Regions from separate parts of the Rhizobium zaerense genome, predicted to be linked through region 1. Evidence: riboswitches for the same ligand, from Rfam matches in the RefSeq annotation. Region 1 holds a riboswitch; the other holds the start of a gene.
What was found. Region 1 has a riboswitch for S-adenosylmethionine ahead of ACS4RR_RS24100 (O-succinylhomoserine sulfhydrylase). Riboswitches for the same ligand answer to the same signal wherever they lie in the genome.

Region 1 (4,414 bases):
CAGTCGGAGCAGATCCCGACGCGCGTCCGCCTTGCCGCGGCCGAGCTCTTCGATCGTGACGATGCCGGCAAGCCGCGCCATCGCTGGCGGGCAGGCGGCCTCGTCGCCCAATTCCTGCCGGAAGCGCCGGAGCGCATGCGCCAGCCGGATCTCCACGGCGGCGACGGCGACACCGGCAGCCGCCCGCACGGCGAGGACGACGCCTGGCTCGAAGCACGTTCGCTGGTCGAGACCATCGATGCCGATGAACTCACCGATCCGCTTGTCGGTACCGAGCGGCTGCTGTTTCGCCTGTTCCACGAGCGTGGCGTCCGCGTCTACGAACCGCGCGCCGTCTTCGACCGCTGCAGCTGCTCGCGCGACAAGATCAAGGGCGTGCTGAAGGGCTTTTCGGCCGAGGAGATCGAAGCCAGCCAGGAAAACGGCGAAATCGCCGTCACCTGCGAATTCTGCTCGACCACCTACCGCTTCGAGCCGGCCGAGCTTCAGCCGGCCGAATAGGCTTGGTTCGCGCGAATGGCTGCCCCTCACCCTAACCCTCTCCCCGTAAAAACGGGGCGAGGGGACGTGCCATACGAAAGGTTGGTGGGAAACGGAGAGGTCGCGACACGTCCCCTTCGCCCCGCAAGAGCGGGGAGAAGGTGCCGGCAGGCGGATGAGGGGCAGGTCTCAGCAATCTCCCAGAAGCCGGGCGTCGAAGACGTCTCAGAAACGTGGCGCTGACGGAAAATGACCTCTCAATTGTTGCGCCTCAGTTAAGCACCCGCAGCAGACCCGGGGAATCCAGCGAAAAGGCGGGGATGTCGACATCGAACATCTCTCCTTCGTCCGTTTCCATCTGGTAATGGCCGAACATCAGCCCTGAGGGCGTATCGAGCGGGCAGCCGGAAGAATATTCGTAGGTGTCGCCGGGGCCGAGCCGCGGCTGTTCGCCGACAACGCCGGGACCGGTCACCTCGTCCACCTGGCCGTTCTGGTCGGTGATGTTCCAGTAACGATTGACCAGCCGAACGGCTATGTTGGAATTGTTGCTGATGACGATCCGGTAACCCCAGACATAGCGATCGTCTTCCGGATCGGATTGCTCCTCCAGATAGAACGGCTCGACGACGACTTCGATCTCTCTTGTGAGGGCGCGATACATGCCTTGCACCTTAGTCAAGATATGTTACCCGTATCTTATAAGAGGCCCTGTCCGTCAAGAAACGGAACAATTATCATTGCTGAAACGGCTGTGATCCGAAAGGTTTTCGATCGTTAAGCCTAATTGTCAGTGTTAATTCCGTTTCGGAACGCCCCGGCGGGCAAACTTGTTCCCCCCGGCCTCACCTTGGTGAGATCCGGCCGAACCCGGGTGGGGTCCGGCCGCCATTGTCGATCAGGCCGAAACCTTGGCAAGCGCCCGCGCGAAATCCTCGATCAGGTCGTCGGTATCCTCGATTCCGGCCGAAAGCCGGACCGTGCCCGGAGAAATGCCGAGTTCGGCGCGCGCCTCATCCGTCAGGTTCTTGTGCGTCGTCGTCGCCGGATGGGTGATCAGGCTCTTGCTGTCGCCGAGATTGTTGGAGATCTTGACGATCTCGAGCGCGTTCTGCAGCGCAAAGGCCGCATCCTTGCCGCCCTTCAGCTCGAAGGCGACCAGCGTCGAACCGCCGGTCATCTGCTTGGCGATGATATCGGCCTGCGGGTGGTCCTTGCGGCCGGGATAGATCACCTTGGCGATCTTGCCTTGCTCGGCCAGGAAATCGGCGATCTTCGCCGCATTCTCGGTCTGCTGGCGCACGCGCAGCGGCAGCGTCTCGATGCCCTTCAACAGCGTCCAGGCATTGAAAGGCGACATCGCCGGGCCGGTATGGCGGAAATAGTCGTGCAGGTTCTCGTCGATCCATTCCTTGTCGGAAAGCACGACGCCGCCGAGGCAGCGGCCCTGCCCGTCAATATGCTTGGTGGCGGAATAGACGACGATATGGGCGCCGAGCTCCAACGGCTTCTGGAACAGCGGCGTCGCAAAGACGTTGTCGACGACGACCTTAGCGCCGATCTGGTTGGCGAGCTTGGCGACGCCTGCGATATCGATCACTTCGAGCGTCGGATTGGTCGGGCTTTCCAGGAAGAACACCTTGGTCTTCGCCGTGATCGCCTTTTCCCAGTTCGCCAGATCCCGGCCGTCGATCAGCGTGCAGTCGATGCCGTATTTCGGCGCCAGCGTCTCGACGACCCAGCGGCAGGAGCCGAACAGGGCGCGCGCGGCGACGATATGATCGCCCGCCTTCAGCTGGCAGAGGATCGCCGCGGTGACGGCAGCCATGCCGGAAGCCGTGGCGCGGGCGTCTTCGGCGCCTTCGAGCATGCACATGCGCTTTTCGAACATGTCGTTGGTCGGGCTGCCGTAGCGGGCGTAGATGAAGCCCTCCGTCTCGCCTTTGAAGCGGGCTTCGGCCGCCTCCGATGTCTCGTAAACGAAGCCTTGGGTGAGATAGATTGCCTCGGACGTCTCGCCATATTGCGAACGCAGCGTGCCACCGTGGACGAGTTGGGTTGCCGGGCGCCAGGTCTTGCTCATGCCATCACCTTCACATAACAAAAAAACCGGTCGCAAAAGCAGACCGGTTTCAACCCGGTCTTTTTAGCCACTTGTTTAACGTGGCTGCAAGCCGACCGGCCAAATCACCACGGGATAATTCTGCAATACTGCTGTTAGCTGCTTGCGTCAATTCCCCGAGTTTGGTTTTGTCGGCGGCAAATGATGGATGAGGCATGATGGCTCGCGAAACGGGAATTCTGGCGGATCGCGCGATCTCCGCGCTGTTCGAAACGGGGCGTCTGATCTCCGAACGGGAGCTGGACCGCGACCAGATCCAGCCGGCAAGCCTCGACCTGCGCTTGGGCGCCAAGGCTTTTCGCGTGCGCGCCAGCTTCATGCCCGGCCCCTCGCACCTGGTTGCCGACAAGCTCGACCGGCTGAGCCTGCATGTGATCGACCTCTCCGAGGGGGCGGTGCTCGAAACCGGCTGCGTCTATATCGTGCCGCTGATGGAGAGCCTGGCCCTGCCGGCCGACATGTCGGCCTCGGCCAATCCGAAGAGCTCGACCGGGCGCCTCGATATCTTCACCCGCGTCATCACCGATTACGCCCAGGAATTCGACAAGATCCCGGCAGGCTATTCCGGCCCGCTCTATCTCGAAATCAGCCCGCGCACCTTCCCGATCGTCGTGCGCCGCGGCTCGCGCCTGTCGCAGATCCGTTTCCGCGTCGGTCAGGCCCTGCTCGGCGAGCCCGAACTGTTGAAGCTGCATGAAAGCGAGACGCTGGTGGCCAGCAAGCTGCCCAACGTATCAGGCGGCGGCATCGCCCTGTCGATCGACCTCGCCGGGGACAAGGACGGCCTGATCGGCTATCGCGGCAAACATCACACCGCCGTCGTCGATGTCGACAAGAAGGCCGAGCACGACCTCTTCGATTTCTGGGAACCGCTCCACAGCCGCGGCCGCAACGAGCTGATCCTCGATCCCGACGAGTTCTATATCCTCGTCTCGCGCGAGGCCGTGCACGTGCCGCCGGATTATGCCGCCGAGATGACTCCGTTCGATCCGCTGGTCGGCGAATTCCGCGTCCATTATGCCGGCTTCTTCGATCCGGGCTTCGGCCACGCGCCTGCCGGCGGACGCGGCAGCCGCGCCGTGCTCGAAGTCCGCAGCCACGAAGTGCCCTTCATCCTCGAAGACGGCCAGATCGTCGGCCGCCTCGTCTACGAACACATGCAGGAAAAGCCCGCAAGCCTCTACGGCTCCGGCCTCGGCTCCAACTACCAGGCCCAGGGCCTCAAACTCTCGAAGCACTTCCGCATCTGAAGCGTTGCGTCAGGCGCGACTTGACAGCGGCCCCTATCTGTTGGAAATCTCGCTTCATCGCGGGTGTAGCTCAATGGTAGAGCAGCAGCTTCCCAAGCTGAATACGAGGGTTCGATTCCCTTCACCCGCTCCATTTACCCTCAGCCCGTTCGCCGCCTTTTCAAGGCACTTCGCGATCTTTTATGAAAAGGGTTGCGCGCAGGCATCGGCGCCTACAAGGAAACAGATGGCGCCTCGGCCGCGCGCAACCCCTAACTTCGCCTTTATCTGGTCTTACTGACGCTCATCTCAATTCCCCCAAATTGAGAACTCACGTAGTCGCCATGGCGAAGCTTTGCGAATTCGTCGGTGGCTTGTGCCGGTGCGCTCTTGAAAACGTACCATTGACCGTCCGGTTCGCGTTTCTGATAGATCAGGCCGCCCTTCTTGCGGTGGCTGAAGCAGGTGATTGCCGTCGCCGTTCCGGTCTTGGCGTGCCAGTCGGCGTTGAAGCAGAGTTTACCCGGTTCCGTGATGAACCAGCGGCCCGTGCCGAAGGACGGCGAGCCATTTTCCCGAGACC
Region 2 (4,414 bases), 730 kb from region 1:
CGGTCAGCGCCTCGTCACGCAGGCCGCGGCTGTTCAGTTCCGCTATCAGACTGGTTCTATCCATGGGCACACAATAGAACCTATATAGAACCAATCGGCAAGGTAGAATCGAACATGCAACGAAAAACCCCTCGCCGGCGGACCAGCAAGGGCTTCATAGCGCTCAAATTTGACAGTCGTGCGTCCGCAGCGCCGCGCGTTTAGAAACGCGCGGCGCTGGAGGATGCTCAGTTCTTGGTGAAGATATAATCCGTCTCCTGGCGCAGCACTTCGCCGGGGCGCAGCACTGCATTCGGAAAACCTTGGTGATTGATGGCATCCGGCCAGACCTGCGTCTCCAGGCAGAAGCCGGCGAACGGGCCGTATTTGCGCCCGCCGATGCCGGGAGCCGCGACATCGAGCTTGAAGCCGGCATAGAACTGCACGCCTGGCTCCGTGCTGCGCACTTCCAGCGACACACCGGAATAAAGGCTGCGGGCAAGCGCGACGCTCCGCTTGGCGGTACGCTCGCCCGACAGGCAGAAATTATGGTCGTAAAACGCTTGTTCACTGCCGACGAAACGCTTCATCGGCGCCATCTCGCGGAAATCGAATTCCGTGCCCTCGACGGGACGGATCTCACCGGTCGGCACCTGCTTTTCATCGGTCGGCAGATAATGATCGGCGGCTATCATGATGTCATGGCCAAGCGCATCTTCGCGGCCGTCGAGGTTGAAATAGGCGTGCTGGCAGACATTGGCGAGCGTCGGCTGGTCGCTGGTCGATTCGTAGATGATCGACAGTTCACCGTTGCCATGCACCCAGAAAGTCGCCTGGATGGTGCAATTGCCGGGATAGCCGGCGCGGCCATCCGGATCGACGATCTTCAGCACCACGCGGTCGACGTCATGCTCGACGATCGTCCAGTTGCGTTTGGCGATATTGTCGCTGCCGCCATGCAGATGCGTGACGCCGTTTTCATTCGGCTCGAGGTGATAGTCCTTGCCGTCAAGCGTGAACCTGCCGCCGCCGACGCGGTTGGCGCAGCGGCCTGGCGTTGCGCCGAAGTAGGACGAATAGAGCGGGTAGCTGTCGAAATCGTCGAAGCCGAGCTGCAGCGGCGCGTCATGTCCCTCGAGGCGCAGATCCTGGATGACCGCACCCCAGCTGATAATCTTGGCCGTCAGCCCGCCGCCTTTGATCTCGACCCGATAGACGGTCTCGCCCGCCTTCGTTCGCCCGAAAACGTCCCGCTCCAACTTATCCGACATGATCGACCGTCCATTCTATCTCTGCTGCAAATTCCTCAATTCGGAACCGATTTGAGGAATTTGCAGCGATTCAACATGTGCATTGCACGTCCAACGAAGACGCGCGGTTCTGTAGGCTTCAGGACAGGAACCTGCCCGCATTTGCTTCGATCCGCAACCGATGGATCGGAAAGAAAAGCCGCAGCATCGAGGCAGTGGCATCGGCTCGCGGCGCGATCGGCAACGGTCAGAGATCCGTGCCGATCTCTTCCACATCAAAGGGCGTCGTCTGATAGATTTCGTTGATCCAGTTGCCGAACAGGAGATGCGCATGGCTGCGCCAGCGGTTCTGCGGCGCAAGCGCCGGATCGTTATGGGGGAAGTAATTGTGTGGCATCTTGATCGGCACGCCGGCGTTGACGTCGCGGAAATATTCGTCGGAAAGCGAGGTGGAATCATATTCGACATGGTTGAACATGTAGAGCCGCCGGCCCCGCTTCTCGTGCACGAGGCACACGCCCATCTCGGCTGATTCCATCAGGATCTCCAGACTTTCGGATTTTTCGATATCGGCGCGGCGCACTTCGGTCCAGCGCGACACCGGCACTTCGAAATTGTCGGAAAAGCCGTTGAGATAGATCGAGGAAGGTTTCAGGTTCCGATGGCGGTAGACGCCGAAGGCCTTCTCTTTCAGCTCGTATTTCGGAACGCCGTGAAAATGATAGATCGCCGCCATCGCGCCCCAGCAGACGTTCATCGTCGAATGGACATTCGTTTCCGTCCAGTCGAGAATCTCCTGCATCTCCGCCCAATAGGTGACGTCCTCATACGGCAAAAGCTCGATCGGCGCCCCGGTGATGATGAAGCCGTCGAACTTGCGGTGCTTTACCTCCTCCCAGGTCTGGTAGAAGGCAAGCAGATGGTCCTCGGACGTATTCTTCGCCTTGTGGCCGCCGATGCGGATGAGCGACAGCTCCACCTGCAGCGGCGAGGCGCCGACCAGGCGGGCCATCTGCAGCTCGGTCTTGATCTTGTTCGGCATGAGGTTGAGCAGCCCGATCTGCAACGGCCGAATATCCTGACGGATCGCCAACGTCTCGGTCATCACCCGCACGCCCTCCTGAACCAGGGTTTCGAAGGCGGGCAGCGTATCGGGGATCTTGATGGGCATTGCGGTCACTCGATCAAAAACAAAAACCGGCGGCGACAAAAATCGCTACCGGTCCGCACGCGGCCCTTTAGCGACTTTTTTAACGTGGCTGCAAGCCGGCCGGCCAAATCACCACGGAGGCCTTAATTAGACCCAGTCGAATTGCGAATCAACTGGCGAATGCATGCAGGAGAGACTCATGCAAGCATCATCACACTTTAATGACTGATAGAATCTGTTGATAGACCGGTAACGCCACCATGTTATTAATGGGAGCATGGGCGGTGTGGAAAAGCGTAATGGCAGATAAAATCGAGAGGGGGCCGGGCATCCGAAGGCAGGATAGGGTAGGGTATGATCTCAGCCTGACATATCGCCTCGGCGTCATGTTCTCAGCATTCTGGAATTCGGAAGTGCGTGGCAAGGTGCTGTTTCTGGCGACGGTGCTGATCCTCGTCATACTGGCGACATCCTATGGCCAGGTGATTTTGAACGAGTGGAATGCTCCCTTCTATGATTCGCTGGAGCGCCGCGACCTCGGCGAATTCTTCCACCAGCTCGAAATCTTCGCGATGATCGCCGGCACACTGCTGCTGCTCAACGTGCTGCAGGCCTGGCTGAACCAGATGACGGCGCTCTATATGCGCGAAGGCTTGTCGCGCGATCTCGTCGACCAGTGGCTGAAGCGCAAGCGGGCGCTGCGGCTCGCTTCCAGCGGCCTGATCGGCGTCAATCCGGACCAGCGTCTGCATGAGGATTCCCGCAACCTCGCCGAAAGCACGACAGGGCTGGTTCTCGGCCTGCTGCAGTCGACCATTCTCCTGGTGAGCTTCATCGGCGTGCTCTGGGAGCTTTCGAGCGGCTTCATCTTCCGCATCAGCGGCCACAGCTTCTCCATTCCGGGCTACATGGTCTGGGCGGCGATTTTCTATGCCGCTTCCGCCTCGGTGCTCAGCCAGGTCGTCGGCCGCAAGCTGGTGAAGCTCAATGCCGATCGTTTTTCGAAAGAGGCCGAGCTTCGCTTCACGCTGATGCACGCCAACGAAAACATGCCGGCAATCACCGTTGCCCGCGGCGAGGAAAACGAGCGCCGGCGCATCAACACCGATATCAGCTCGGTGCTGAGGGTCGTCAAGCGGCTCGCCATGGCCAATACCAATCTTACCTGGGTTTCGGCCGGCTACGGCTGGCTGGTGATCGTCATCCCGATCATCGTTGCCGCCCCCGCCTATTTCTCCGGCGGCCTCACCCTCGGCCAGCTGATGATGTCCGTCGGCGCCTTCAATCAGGTCAACACGGCGCTGCGCTGGTACGTTGCCAATTTCGGCCCGATCGCCGAATGGCGTGCCACGCTGATGCGCGTCACCGATTTCCGCCAGGCGCTGGTCGAGATGGAAGAGGACTTCAACCTGAAGAACAGCATTGCCTATGAAAATGCCGCGCCCGGCACGCTGACGCTGAAGGATGTGGTGATCGTCGCGAAGATCGGCGAAGACATCGATGAATGCGGCGGTTTCCGCCTGCTTGAAACCGATGTCGTGATCAAGGCCGGCGACAAGATCATGATCAACGGCGATCACAGCGTCAACCGCAAGCTGCTGTTCCAGGCCATGGCCGGCCTCTGGCCGTGCGGCAGCGGCACGATGGGCCTGCCGCCGATCGACGATATGGTGTTCGTTCCGCAGGTTGCCTACGTTCCCGGCGGTTCGCTGCGCGAGGCGTTGGCCTTTCCCGAAAGCCCGGAGAAATACGAGAACGCGGCCATCGAGGCGGCCCTCGAAAAGGCCGGCCTGCATTCGCTGGTCGCAAGGCTCGATACCCGTGCCCGCTGGGACAAGCTGCTCGACAGCGACGAACAGAAGGCGATTGGCTTTGCGCGCCTGCTGCTCGTGCGCCCCCGCTGGATCATCTTCGAGGAAGTCCTGGAAGGCATGGAGCCGGAATGGCAGGAAACAATGGCCAAACTGCTCACCTCCATGCCTGAAAGCAGCATGATCTATATCGGCCGCTCCGAGGCTTATCTCGAGGCACTGAA

Region 2: linked by a shared signal. The riboswitch ahead of metA (homoserine O-acetyltransferase MetA) and the one ahead of ACS4RR_RS24100 (O-succinylhomoserine sulfhydrylase) in region 1 are both predicted to bind S-adenosylmethionine.

The regions. Positions count from the first base shown of each region.
Region 1 covers NZ_CM132690.1:4,875,467-4,879,880, reverse strand. Annotated here, with positions in the region: gene ACS4RR_RS24110 (Hsp33 family molecular chaperone) at 1-501, shown strand, start outside; gene apaG (Co2+/Mg2+ efflux facilitator ApaG/CorD) at 752-1,144, opposite strand; gene ACS4RR_RS24100 (O-succinylhomoserine sulfhydrylase) at 1,379-2,563, opposite strand; SAM riboswitch at 2,606-2,684, opposite strand; gene ACS4RR_RS24095 (2'-deoxycytidine 5'-triphosphate deaminase) at 2,758-3,852, shown strand; tRNA gene ACS4RR_RS24090 (tRNA-Gly) at 3,912-3,985, shown strand; gene ACS4RR_RS24085 (DUF995 domain-containing protein) at 4,116-4,414, opposite strand, start outside.
Region 2 covers NZ_CM132690.1:666,876-671,289, reverse strand. Annotated here, with positions in the region: gene ACS4RR_RS03245 (GntR family transcriptional regulator) at 1-64, opposite strand, end outside; gene ACS4RR_RS03240 (aldose epimerase family protein) at 228-1,250, opposite strand; gene metA (homoserine O-acetyltransferase MetA) at 1,477-2,400, opposite strand; SAM riboswitch at 2,448-2,525, opposite strand; gene ACS4RR_RS03230 (ABC transporter ATP-binding protein/permease) at 2,640-4,414, shown strand, end outside.